One region of the Lonsdalea quercina genome, then DNA from elsewhere that is predicted to be linked to it. Evidence: predicted binding sites of a transcription regulator. Region 1 holds the regulator's gene; each other region holds the start of a gene.
What was found. The regulator CRP, encoded in region 1, controls carbon source genes, mostly activating them, when cyclic AMP is high. The targets are predictions, from matches to a motif close to ATGTGANNNNNNTCACAT.
Positions count from the first base shown of each region.

Region 1 (3,329 bases):
CTGGGCGAGGAGGTAGTGGTCAAGCGTAATGATGAGCTGAGTCTTGAGGCGATTGAATGCCTATCGCCGCAGCATCTGGTGATATCGCCGGGTCCCTGTACGCCGAACGAAGCGGGCATCTCGCTGCAAGCCATTCGTCATTTTGCCGGGCAGTTGCCGATTTTAGGGGTTTGTCTGGGGCATCAGGCGCTGGGTCAGGCTTTTGGCGCTCAGGTTGTGCGCGCACGCGAAGTCATGCACGGTAAGACCTCTCTAATCCGCCATCGTGACATCGGCGTTTTCACCGGGTTGGCGCAGCCGCTGACGGTGACGCGCTATCACTCTTTGATCGTCGACGGCGCCTCGCTGCCGGACTGCTTCGAAATCACCGCCTGGACGGAAAATAGCGCAGGAACCCTGGATGAAATCATGGGGATCCGTCATCGGAGTCTGCCGCTGGAGGGCGTGCAGTTTCACCCGGAAAGCATTTTGAGTCAGCAGGGGCATAAGCTGTTGCGTAATTTTCTGCACGGAGAATGAGTCCGCCGCTTATTGGCTATCCATGCGGATTAATAATTGCCTGTCTTTGATTTTTTATGCATATTTGATGACTATAATTTCAAATTAAACATGAAATCTTAAAGCGGGGCAGCAGATGGCAACAGATAAAACCGCAGTAACGCGTGATACCTACGATAAGGTCATTCTTCCTGTTTATGCACCGGCTCAGTTCGTACCGGTGAGGGGGAAAGGCAGCCGGGTATGGGATCAGCAGGGTAAGGAATACATCGATTTTTCCGGCGGTATCGCCGTTACGGCGTTGGGGCATTGCCATCCTGCGCTGGTGAATGCCCTCAAGACCCAGGGCGAAACGCTGTGGCACACCAGCAACGTTTTCACCAACGAACCCGCGCTGCGACTGGCGAGCAAGCTGATTGCAGCGACGTTCGCTGAACGCGTGTTTTTCGCCAATTCGGGCGCGGAAGCCAACGAGGCGGCCTTCAAACTGGCGCGTCACTACGCCATCGAACGATTCAGTCCGTATAAAACCAAGATTATCGCTTTCCATCAGGCATTTCATGGCCGCACGCTCTTTACCGTCTCGGTCGGCGGGCAGCCGAAGTACGCAGACGGATTCGGGCCGAAGCCCGCCGATATCATTCATGTGCCGTTTAACGATCTGGATGCGGTGAAGGCGGTGATCGACGATCATACGTGCGCCGTGGTACTGGAGCCGGTGCAGGGCGAAGGCGGCGTGCTGCCGGCCACGCAGGCATTTATGGAAGGCGTGCGAAAACTATGTGATCAACATCAGGCGCTGCTGGTGTTTGATGAGGTGCAGTGCGGCATGGGGCGTACCGGCGAGCTGTTTACCTATATGCACTATGGCGTGACGCCTGATATTCTGACGACCGCCAAGGCGTTGGGCGGCGGATTCCCCATCAGCGCGATGCTGACCACCGAGGACGTCGCCTCTGTCATGAAGGTCGGCACTCATGGCACCACCTATGGCGGCAATCCCCTGGCCTGTGCGGTGGCGGAAGCGGCATTGGACGTCATTAATACACCAATAGTGCTATCGGGCGTTTCCGCCAGACACGATCGCTTTATTTCCGCGCTGGACGCCATCAATCAACAATTCGATATATTCGACGGTGTGCGCGGCATGGGCCTGTTACTTGGCGCACAGCTGAAACCTCAATGGCATGGCCGGGCGCGCGATTTTCTGACGGCTGCCGCCGAGTTGGGTGTGATGATTCTGGTCGCGGGTCCTGACGTTATCCGCTTTGTGCCGTCGCTGGTGATTGAACTGGACGATATTGATGAGGGTATGGCGCTGTTTGCGAGAGCGGTCGCTCGGGTGGTTAAGGGCGAATCGAATCTCTAAGCGGAGCGTGAACAGCGCGTTGCGCGCTGTTCATAAGTCTAGTGTTGAGGCTAACGAGTGCCGAAGACCACGATGGTTTTACCGTGTGCTGAAATCAGCTCCTGATCTTCCAGCATCTTTAGTATTCGGCCGACGGTTTCGCGAGAGCAGCCCACAATCTGGCCGATTTCCTGTCGAGTGATTTTAATCTGCATGCCGTCTGGATGCGTCATGGCATCAGGCTGTTTGGCAAGGTTTAGCAGGGTCTGTGCGATGCGGCCAGTGACGTCAAGAAATGCAAGATTGCCCACTTTCTGGGAGGTGACCTGAAGTCTTCGCGCAATCTGGGATGACAGGCGCATCAGAATATCGGGGTTGACCTGAATCAGCTGGCGGAATTTTTTATAGGAAATCTCTGCCACTTCGCAGGCGCTCTTGGCTCGCACCCAGGCGCTACGTTCCTGATCTTCTTCGAACAAGCCTAGCTCACCAATGAAATCCCCTTGATTCAGATAAGAAAGGATCATCTCTTTCCCTTCTTCGTCTTTTATCAATACGGCAACGGAACCCTTTACAATGTAGTAAAGCGTTTCTGCTTTTTCACCCTGGTGAATCAGCGTACTCTTTGAGGGGTACTTGTGAATATGGCAATGAGAAAGGAACCATTCAAGAGTCGGGTCTGTTTGCGGTTTGCCGAGAACCATTCGCTGTTATCCTCTGTTGTAATTCACTACGTAAATCACAGGGCCCAGAGTTCCCTGTAAGGCATGATAACTCTAGTTATAATTCAAATTTCGATGGGCGAAATCTGTCAGGGAATTGACTGAAACCTCTTTGTCAGGTGACTCTGCAAACTGCTGTTTTCAACATTGCGCAGAACGCACCGGATGCTGCCTCTGTTTGTAACACAGGTTGAGAGTACTGTCTTGTGTTGTCTCGCTTCAGCATGATTACGCCTTGATACTCAGGCATTTTCTACATAAGCGCGATAAAATTTCAAAAAAAGTTGAGTGGGAGTGTAAGGCTATGCAAGCGCGGGTGAAATGGGTTGAAGGGTTAACATTTATCGGCGAATCCGCCTCCGGCCACCAGATTGTTATGGACGGCAATGCGGGCGACAAAGCACCAAGCCCGATGGAAGTACTGTTGATGTCGGCGGGAGGATGCAGCGCTATCGATGTCGTGTCTATTCTGCAAAAAGGACGTCACGATGTGACGGACTGCGAGGTGCGTCTCACCTCCGAGCGCAGGCAGGAAGCGCCCCGGCTGTTCACGGCCATCAACCTGCATTTCATCGTGACCGGCAAAGGGCTGACCGAACAAGCCGTGTCGCGCGCGGTATCCTTGTCGGCAGACAAGTACTGCTCGGTGGCGTTGATGCTGGGCGCGTCGGTGACTATCACGCACAGTCACGAAGTGATTACCCTCGATTGATACAGATACGGCCGTTCAGGCCGTATTGTTACGCTCTTACGTGATCGTC
Region 1 covers NZ_FNQS01000012.1:81,345-84,673, forward strand. The annotation lists gene BLU64_RS14890 (aminodeoxychorismate synthase component II) at 1-519, shown strand, start outside; gene argD (bifunctional acetylornithine/succinyldiaminopimelate transaminase) at 635-1,867, shown strand; gene crp (cAMP-activated global transcriptional regulator CRP) at 1,918-2,550, opposite strand; gene BLU64_RS14905 (OsmC family protein) at 2,873-3,280, shown strand; gene BLU64_RS14910 (phosphoribulokinase) at 3,317-3,329, opposite strand, start outside.

Region 2 (3,329 bases), on a different contig from region 1:
GTTTGCCCACAACCATCGGGCTAACGCAACAGGCGATGGCGTAGTCGTCATTGTTAAAGTCAGGGCGCATCAGATCATCATTCTCGTACTGCAGAGAAGAGGTATCGATGGAGACTTTAGCCGCGTATTTTTTGAAGTTTGACGGCAGTTTTTCAGACCACAGGATGGTCATGTTCGGTTCCGGAGACGGCCCCATGGTGTAGAGGGTGTTCAGGAAACGGAAGCTGGTTTTGGTGACCAGCGTACGGCCATCCAGGCCCATACCGGCCAGAGATTCCGTTGCCCAAATCGGGTCGCCGGAGAACAGCTCATCGTATTCAGGGGTACGCAGGAAGCGAACCATACGCAGTTTCATGACCAGATGGTCGATCAGTTCCTGAGCGTCCTGTTCGGTGATTTTGCCCGCTTTGAGGTCGCGTTCGATGAAGATATCCAGGAAGGTAGAAACACGACCGAAGGACATCGCGGCGCCGTTCTGAGACTTAACGGCAGCCAGGTAACCGAAGTAGGTCCACTGTACGGCTTCCTGAGCGGTCGTTGCCGGAGCAGAGATATCACAACCATATTTGGCTGCCATTTCTTTGATCTGTCCCAGAGCGCGATGCTGTTCAGCGATTTCTTCACGCAGACGGATAGTTGATTCCAGATCTTCGCCGTTTTCCAGTTTGCTCTGCAGAGAGCTGAACTGTGCGAATTTCTCTTTCATCAGGTAGTCGATACCGTACAGCGCAACGCGACGGTAGTCACCGATGATACGGCCACGGCCATACGCATCCGGCAGACCGGTCAGAACACCGGATTTACGGCAACGCAGGATGTCCGGGGTATAAACGTCAAACACGCCCTGGTTGTGCGTTTTACGGTATTCGGTGAAGATTTTTTTCAGTTCCGGATCCAGCTCGCGGTTGTATGCCTTGCAAGAACCTTCAACCATCTTAATGCCGCCGAAGGGGATAAGTGCGCGTTTCAACGGAGCATCAGTCTGCAGACCAACCACTTTTTCAAGCTTGCTATCGATGTAGCCCGCGTCATGTGAGGTGATAGTGGCAGCAAGATCGGTATCGAAATCAACAGGCGCATGAGTGCGGTTTTCCTGTTTGATGCCTTCCATGACTTTATCCCACAGCGCGCTGGTCGCAGGAGTAGCGCCCGCCAGGAAAGACTCATCGCCTTCATACGGCGTGTAGTTTTTCTGGATGAAGTCGCGAACATTGACTTCATTCTGCCATTCACCTTTGCTAAAACCATGCCATGCATTGGCTAATTTTTCATTCAGATCGGTCATTTTACACCTACCTTTTGTATGGATTTTTAAAACCCGATGTTGCGGCCGATAACACCCTAGTGCTTGTCTCCACCGCGCAAATAAATAACCCAATAAGTTAAGCCTACCAACAACCCGCCCCCAATGATGTTGCCGATAGTGACCGGGATCAGGTTATCGACAATAAAATTGTGGATGGTCAGGTGTTCGAATTGGCTCGGCGCCATCCCAATGGCATGCCAGAACTCTTCCGAAGCGAAGTTTTTAATCACAATTCCCATGGGAATCATGAACATGTTTGCAATGCTATGCTCAAAGCCGCTGGCCACGAACATGGCTACCGGCAAAACCATGACCAGACATTTGTCGAGCAGGGTACGGCCGGAGTAACTCATCCAGACGGCCAGACAGACCATCAGATTTGCCAGAATGCCGAGGCTCAGCGCTTCAGTGAACGTATGCTCCAGCTTGTGATTCGCTGTCTGCAGAACATTCAAGCCCCATGCGCCGTTAGCGACCGTGTGTTCGCCCGAGAACCAAATCAGCGCAACAAAGATCAGCGCTCCCACCAGGTTCCCAAAATAAACGTTCACCCAGTTACAGCTTAACTGACGCCAAGTAATGCGGTCGCTGGCCTTAGCCACAAGAATCAACACGGTGGACGTAAACAAATCTGCGCCGCAGACCACCACTAGCATCAGCCCTAGAGAAAAGCAGATACCGCCGATCAGCTTGGCCATGCCGAAAGGCATAGTGGCTGACCCGGTCGTGGCAGTGATGTAGAAAACAAATGCGATGGAGATGAAAACTCCCGCACATATCGCGAGGGAAAATGTAGTAAGCGGTTTTTTTGTCGCTTTATAGACACCTGCATCTTCAGCAACTTTTGCCATTGCTGTCGGTAGTAGCAGAGTAAAGGGGTTGTCAGCTTTCACACTAACTCTCTCTTAAAGTTTATCAGCGCAGTGATATTAACAAAGCATATTAATGCGAAATTTGATATGGATCATAACGGCGGGTACTTGGTGGGTATTGGACCGTCTGTTATGCGATGAAATTTAGGTTAACCGAATGATTTTTAACGAAAAAATATTTTTTAAAAAATATAAAAAACGTTTAATCGGATACATTGAAATAGGTGTTTTTTATTAAAAAACCGCGCTTATATCGTAATTATAGCGGTTAAGTTCATCGCCATCAGTCGAAATTTAACCAACCAGTAACATCGAAAATAATATCCATAATTAAATTAAGGTGTTAGAAAAAAATAACCCTAGCTCAATCAAAAATAATATTGACTGATGAAAAACGGAAACCGGGGTGAACAGCCGCGGGGAGTGTAAAGCATTGTTGCAGCAATGGGAATCCATCAGAGTGTAAATATATACCCAACTAATAAAAAACGGGATCATGTTGAGACACGGCAAGCATAAGCTTGCCGTACTGATAGGACGGTTAAGACTGCCAGTGTTTACGTTTGGCCTGTTGCAGCTTTTCATAGGCCGCCAGCAGAGACTGATGAGCTGGCAAAGCGGTCAGAGAGGCATCGACAGAGAAAAGCTTATAGAAGCAGGATTCGCCCGCGATGGCCGCGCTGGCATCTTCAACAGTATTCTGGCCGTACATCTTAACTAACGCATCGTAATACTGTGCCGCCTCTCTTTCCGGTTCCAGCGCTAGTTCCAAGAGGGTTTGCAGGCAGCGATAATAGTTGCTGTGTTCCTGGCTGAAGACAGACTGGTTGAAATCCCGTGACCATTCGACCCAGTTTAGCGCCTGTTCCAGATCGCCGCCCGCCAGCGCGAGCATGGATTTAAGTTCTCCGATTCGCAGCGTGAACCAGCCGTTATCTTTGCCGGTCGCGATACCTAACAGTTCGCGTACGCGGGTGAAGTCGTCCAGCCCTTCGTCGTCGAGTTGTTGCAGCAGCCCCAGATACTCTTCCTGTTCTAATTGACTGTCAGGCAAAGTCAGTAAGGTCTCGCGCAAATGCGCGCCCATGCTGTTATTGGCCAGCAGGAGGTCTTCGGCGGGATAAATATCTGAGATGCCGGGTACCAAAATA
Region 2 covers NZ_FNQS01000005.1:59,562-62,890, reverse strand. The annotation lists gene pflB (formate C-acetyltransferase) at 1-1,285, opposite strand, end outside; gene focA (formate transporter FocA) at 1,342-2,199, opposite strand; gene ycaO (30S ribosomal protein S12 methylthiotransferase accessory factor YcaO) at 2,720-3,329, opposite strand, start outside.
Region 2: a site for CRP is predicted at 2,259-2,276, ahead of focA (formate transporter FocA). Genes of this name have one in related genera too.

Region 3 (3,329 bases), on a different contig from region 1:
ACGTTTCCATATCCAGCTCTTCCTGCGGCTGTAGTTTAGCCAGCAGCGCGCGGTACATATCCAGATCGCTGCTTTCCAACTGGACCTGAACCTTGGCGGCAAACTTGGCCAGACGGCGTTCGCCCAGCAGTTCCGCGTTCGGTAGTTCCACTTCAGGAATAGTCAGCTTCATAGTGCGTTCGACGTTACGCAGCAGGCGACGTTCGCGGTTATCAACGAACAGGATCGCACGACCGGCGCGTCCCGCACGACCGGTACGGCCGATACGGTGAACATAAGATTCCGCATCCATCGGGATATCGTAGTTGACGACCAGGCTGATGCGGTCAACATCCAGACCACGTGCAGCAACGTCAGTTGCAATCAGGATATCCAAACGACCGTTCTTCAGACGCTCCAGCGTTTGTTCACGCAGAGCCTGGTTCATGTCGCCGTTAAGCGCTGCGCTGTTGTAACCACTGCGCTCCAGCGCTTCAGCTACTTCCAGCGTCGCGTTTTTAGTACGTACGAAAATAATCGCCGCATCGAAATCTTCCGCTTCAAGGAAACGGATCAGCGCTTCGTTTTTACGAACGCCGTGCACCATCCAGTAGCTCTGGCTGATATCCGGACGCGTCGTCAGACTTGACTGAATACGGACTTCCTGTGGATCTTTCATGAAACGACGAGTAATACGACGAATCGCTTCCGGCATCGTCGCGGAGAACAGCGCGGTCTGATGTTCAGCCGGGATCTGCGCCATGATGTTTTCTACGTCTTCGATGAAGCCCATACGCAGCATTTCATCGGCTTCATCCAGAACCAAACCGCTCAGATTGGACAGGTCCAGCGTGCCACGTTTCAGGTGGTCAAGCAGACGGCCCGGTGTACCGACCACGATCTGGGGTCCCTGACGCAAAGCGCGCAGCTGTACGTCATAACGCTGGCCGCCGTACAGGGCAACCACGTTGACGCCATGCATGTGTTTAGCGAAATCATTACAAGCTTCAGATACCTGAACCGCCAGCTCACGGGTCGGCGCCAGCACCAGAATCTGCGGTGCTTTCAATTCAGGTTTCAGGTTATTCAGTAACGGCACCGCAAATGCGGCGGTTTTACCGCTGCCTGTCTGTGCCATACCCAGCACATCACGGCCATTCAGCAGGTGAGGAATACATTCCGCCTGGATCGGCGAAGGCTTTTCGTAGCCCAGATCGGTCAGGGCATTAATAATCGGAGCAGACAGCCCCAAATCGGCAAAAGAGGTTTCAAGCTTAGTCATGTACACGTGCCTCGTAGATGGCGGCCAGTCTACATAACTCGTCGAGAAAATTTTCAGTCATTTTCATTGAAAAGTGTGAACCGGCTCAAATTGGATTAAAAAGCGAACAAAAAAGCCCTCACCAGTAAAGGCGATAGAAATCATTTTGATTCCAGGCTGAGTATTGTTCGTCAGCTATTGCTGGTCCGATCCTGATAGGTCGTCTTGCTCTTGGCCTAACTGCGCCAATTCCAACAATGCATAGCGGTGCTCAACAAAGTTATGAACATTGTTAGCCACCGTCAGCTTGAACAGCGCCGAAGCGGTGTCCTTGTCCCCCAGACTTAGGTAGTGCTTACCTAAATAGAAGTCAGTTTCACTGAGATGCTCAGCGAGCGAAGTGTTATCCTTTGCTTCTTCCTGCAAGCGCTGCATCAGTGTCTTTTCACTGATATCGCCCAGGTAGAATTCGACAATAGTCCATCCCCACACACCTTTCTTTGCTCCCTCGTAGCGCGTTCTTAATGCGCTTATGGCCTTATCAGGATCGATTTCTCTCTCGACCAGATACAGCCACAGGGAACGGAAAGGATCATTGGGATCGTCTCGATAAAACGCTAGCAGATCATCCTGCGCCAATTGGTACCGACCGCCGTAGTACAAGGCGATCCCCCTATTGAGACGCACATAATTATAAGTTGGATCAAGCTCTAGTACAGAATCAAACGCTTCATAGGCAGCATCAAAATTGCCTGCCTGCGTTAAGTAAATCCCCAGATAATTGAAGACCTCTGGGATGTCGGGACGGATAGAAAGCGCTTGTGAAAAATCATTCCGCGCCAATGCCCGTAACCCTAAGCTATCATACAGCACTCCGCGCTCATATAACAGCTGTGCTCGTTCATCAGGAGTAAGCGCTCGACTGGCCAGGATTTGCTCCATACGAGCCAGAATGACTTCCTGCTGCAGCGTGGGCTGCAACGGGACCGCCAAAACGGTATTTTTGCGCCAATCCATGCTACTGCATCCTGCAAGCATGAGTGCTGCCGCGACATAACACCAGCGCAAGAAAGGCTTCATTACCCACTCCCGAAGAAGACAAACAAAGGATGAACATCCTGTCCCGCGACGGTATCTATAAGGATATCCGATCCCCATCATACACGCAGCTCCCTAACTCGGTAAGGAGCTGCTAAATGATTATCCGTTATTCTACGTCGGGGGCTACCGCAGGTTCCTGAGACTGAGGAGTCGCTTCCTTCATGCTCAGGCGGACACGACCCTGACGGTCGACTTCCAATACCTTAACGGGAACTTCCTGACCCATCTCCAGATAATCAGTTACTTTCTCAACACGCTTGTCGGCGATCTGAGAGATGTGAACCAGACCTTCTTTACCGCCGCCGATGGCTACAAACGCGCCGAAGTCAACGATGCGGGTTACCTTACCCTGATAGATGCGGCCGACTTCGATTTCAGCCGTGATCTCTTCGATACGGCGAATCGCGTGTTTAGCTTTTTCACCGTCGGTAGAAGCAATCTTCACCGTACCATCATCTTCGATTTCGATCGTCGTGCCGGTTTCTTCGGTCAGAGCACGGATGACTGAGCCGCCTTTACCAATCACATCTTTGATCTTATCAGTGCTGATTTTGATGGTATGGATACGCGGTGCGAATTCAGAGATATCGCCACGCGGCGTACTGATCGCTTCTTCCATCACGCCCAGGATGTGCAAACGCGCACCTTTAGCCTGGTTCAGCGCCACCTGCATGATTTCGCGGGTAATGCCTTCGATCTTGATGTCCATCTGCAGCGCGGTGACGCCATCACGGCTACCCGCGACTTTGAAGTCCATGTCGCCCAGGTGGTCTTCATCACCCAGAATGTCAGACAGTACGACGAAGTTCTCGCCTTCTTTCACCAGGCCCATCGCGATACCGGCAACAGCCGCTTTGATCGGCACGCCTGCATCCATGAGCGCCAGAGAAGCACCACATACGGAAGCCATGGATGAAGAACCATTGGATTCTGTGATTTCAGAAACCACACGTACGGTGTACGGGAATTCGCTCGCCTTCGGCATAAC
Region 3 covers NZ_FNQS01000007.1:205,877-209,205, forward strand. The annotation lists gene BLU64_RS11500 (DEAD/DEAH family ATP-dependent RNA helicase) at 1-1,261, opposite strand, end outside; gene yrbN (protein YrbN) at 1,254-1,328, opposite strand; gene nlpI (lipoprotein NlpI) at 1,436-2,320, opposite strand; gene pnp (polyribonucleotide nucleotidyltransferase) at 2,448-3,329, opposite strand, start outside.
Region 3: a site for CRP is predicted at 1,335-1,352, ahead of yrbN (protein YrbN). Genes of this name have one in related genera too.

Region 4 (3,329 bases), on a different contig from region 1:
GCCGGGATCGCACTGGTGCCGGAAGAGCGCCGCAAGGAAGGCATTTTCATTGATGACACCGTGTCCATGAACCTGAGTATCGCCGCCAGCGACAGCTTTTCCCGTTGGGGCGTGTTCAGTGGACGTCAGGCCGCCGCCTGGGCGAAAACATTGATCCGGCAGCTCGACATTCGTACCCGAGGGCCGCAGCAGACCATTCGTCGATTATCCGGGGGCAACCAGCAAAAGGTCGCCATCGGTAAATGGATGCGCAGTGATATGCAGGTGCTGATTTTCGACGAACCGACCAAAGGCGTGGACATCAAAGCCAAGCAGGATTTGTTTAGTTTGATAGGTGAGCTGTCGCGTCAGGGGAAAGGCATCATTTACGCCTCGGGCGAATTTTCCGAACTGGTGGGGCTGTGCGATCGCATCTGCGTGCTGTGGGACGGCCGTATCGTAGCGGAACTGGACGCCGCGACGACGGACGAAGAAACGCTTTTATTGTATTCAACCGGAGGAACTCCTGCGTGAGTCAGCCACATTCATCTAACGGGGATTTCCCTGCCTTTAATCGTCTGTTCGATTTCCTGTACAAATGGGGCATGCTGCTGACCGTTGTCGCGCTGGTGGTGCTGTTTGGACTGGCATCAGATAATTTCCTCGACCCGTACAACATCATCAACATCCTACGCTCCATCGCCATTGTGACGGTGATCGCGATCGGCGTGTCGCTGTCACTGTCTGTCGGCGGCTTCGACCTGTCTGTGGGGTCAACGGCCTCGCTGGCTAACGCGCTGGTGGTTTCGCTGTTCGTCTGGTACGGCTTCGGCACGACGGGCGCGATTTTGCTGACGCTGGCGCTGTGCATGCTGGTGGGATTATTCAACGCCTTCCTGATCGTCATTCTGCGCATTCCGGACATGCTGGCGACCCTGGCGAGTCTGTTTGTAATTCAAGGCGTCGCGATGACCTATAGCTACGGCGGCTCCATCACCCAAAACATGGTTTTACCCAGCGGAGAAATGGCGGAAGGTCTGATCCCGGCGTTTTTCTCCACCCTCGGGCAGGTGCCCACCATCGTCGTGATCATGCTGGTGGTCACCGTCGTCGTACAACTGTACCTCTCACTGACCCAACACGGGCGTCGGATGTATGCCATCGGCGGTAATCCCGAAGCCGCGCGTCTCGCGGGTATTCGCACCGCGCGTTACCGGGTGTTGGCCTACGTATTCTCCTCACTGTTGGCCGCGCTGGGCGGTATCTTGCTGGCATCGCGCATCGGTTCTTCTCAGGTCAATGCCGGCGGCGGCTACCTGATGGATGCCGTGGCGGCCGCCTATATCGGTTTCTCGCTCGCCGGTTCCGGCAAACCGAACGCACTAGGCACGCTGGTCGGGGCCGTGCTGCTGGGCGTGTTGCAGAATGGTCTGGTCATGCTGTCCGTGCCCTATTACGCGATGGACATCATCAAAGGGCTGGTGCTCGCCGCCGCACTGGCGATGACCTACTTCCAAAAGCGGTAAGCGCCGTTCCGGCGTATCAAAAGCCTTTTCAGATTGATACGCCGGTAACCACGCCTGTTATTGCACAAACCGGTTAAATTCTCGTTATAAAGCACACATTTCGCTTAAAAAAATTCATACAAAATTGTGAACTACATCGTATTCTTTTACCTCTTTGTCTAAAATAAGCGCGTCCGCCCTTATTAATCTCGAGAAACATTTATGGAATCCGCCGCTCCATCACGCTCCACAGCCTGGATGCGTGTCATTACGCTATCTGTTGCAGCATTTATTTTTAATACCACAGAATTTATCCCAGTCGGACTTCTCAGCGGCATAGCGCAGAGTTTTGCCATGAAGACAGAAGAAGTCGGGCTGATGATTACCATCTACGCCTGGATTGTCACCCTGGCGTCCTTGATCTGCATGCTGCTAACCAGCGGCATCGAGCGACGCAAACTGCTGATCGGCGTGTTTTGTCTGTTTATCGCCAGCCATGTGCTATCGGCGATGGCCTGGAACTTCACCGTGCTGGTGATTTCCCGCGCCGGAGTGGCGCTGGCGCACTCAGTGTTCTGGTCGATTACCGCCTCGCTGGCGATCCGCATGGCGCCGCCGGGAAAACGTGCGGCCGCATTGAGTATGCTCGCCACGGGTACGGCGCTGGCGATGGTGCTGGGCCTGCCGATGGGTCGTGTTGTCGGCCAGCTGCTGGGCTGGCGCGTGACCTTCATGGTGATTGCTGTCGGCGCCACGATTTCGCTGATCCTGCTGGCGCGACTGTTGCCGCGTCTGCCAAGCGAACACTCTGGCTCGCTGGCCAGCGTTCCCATGCTGTTCAAGCGTCCGGAGCTGGTGACGGTGTATGTGCTGATCGTCATTCTGGTCACCGCGCACTTCACGGCTTACAGCTATATTGAACCGTTTATCCAGAATGTGGCCGGTCAGTCGGAAAACTTCACCACGCTGATCCTGCTGCTATTCGGGGCTGCGGGCATTCTCGGCAGCGTGCTGTATAGCCGCTACAGCGACAAACATCCGACCGGTTTTCTGCTCAGCGCGATTGGACTGCTGGTGCTTTCGCTGTTGCTGCTGCTGCCTGCCGCCGGCTACGAATCCGGCATGATTATTTTGTGTATGGTATGGGGCATGGCGGTCATGGGGATTGGTCTGGCGATGCAGACCAACGTTCTGAGCCTTGCTCCCGATGCCAGCGACGTGGCAATGTCCATCTTCTCGGGCCTGTATAACCTGGGCATCGGCGCCGGCGCCCTGCTCGGCAGTAAAGTCAGTCTCTATTTGGGCATGAGTACGATCGGGTATGTGGCGGCGCCGCTGGCGTTACTGCCGCTGGCGTGGATTCTGTACTCGTACTATCGCCGCACCCGTCCGGAAAGGCATCCCGCCGTCTGACGGCTCACGAACATCCTCCTCCGGCTCCCCGCGGGCCGGAGTTTCTCCTCCCTTCTTTCAACCCTCCTGTACTGATTGTCCGCAGACAGCCCTCCCTTTCTCACGCCGACGCCATCGCTACCTAGCGCCCCCTCAACGCCCATAAAAAAGCCGGTCAACACGAAGCGTGCGACCGGCTTTTTCAGTCATGTTCCCTGACGGGGTTACTTATAGCGCGGAAAGACCATATCGGCGTATTTCACAAAGCGCGTCCGTTTTACCAGCTTGTAGCTGAACCAGATTAACAGGAACAAAGGAATGCCAATGTAGGTTGCCGCCACGCCGTACCAATCAATGTTGTCCGCCAGAAACGCCTGATAGTTCTGTCCCAACGTGATAATCAGGCACAGCACGAACGCGAAGATCGGCCCCAGCGGGAAGAAGCTGGACAGA
Region 4 covers NZ_FNQS01000005.1:127,257-130,585, forward strand. The annotation lists gene BLU64_RS08785 (sugar ABC transporter ATP-binding protein) at 1-513, shown strand, start outside; gene BLU64_RS08790 (ABC transporter permease) at 585-1,505, shown strand; gene BLU64_RS08795 (sugar transporter) at 1,707-2,897, shown strand; gene BLU64_RS08800 (amino acid permease) at 3,101-3,329, opposite strand, start outside.
Region 4: a site for CRP is predicted at 1,630-1,647, ahead of BLU64_RS08795 (sugar transporter). Genes of this name have one in related genera too.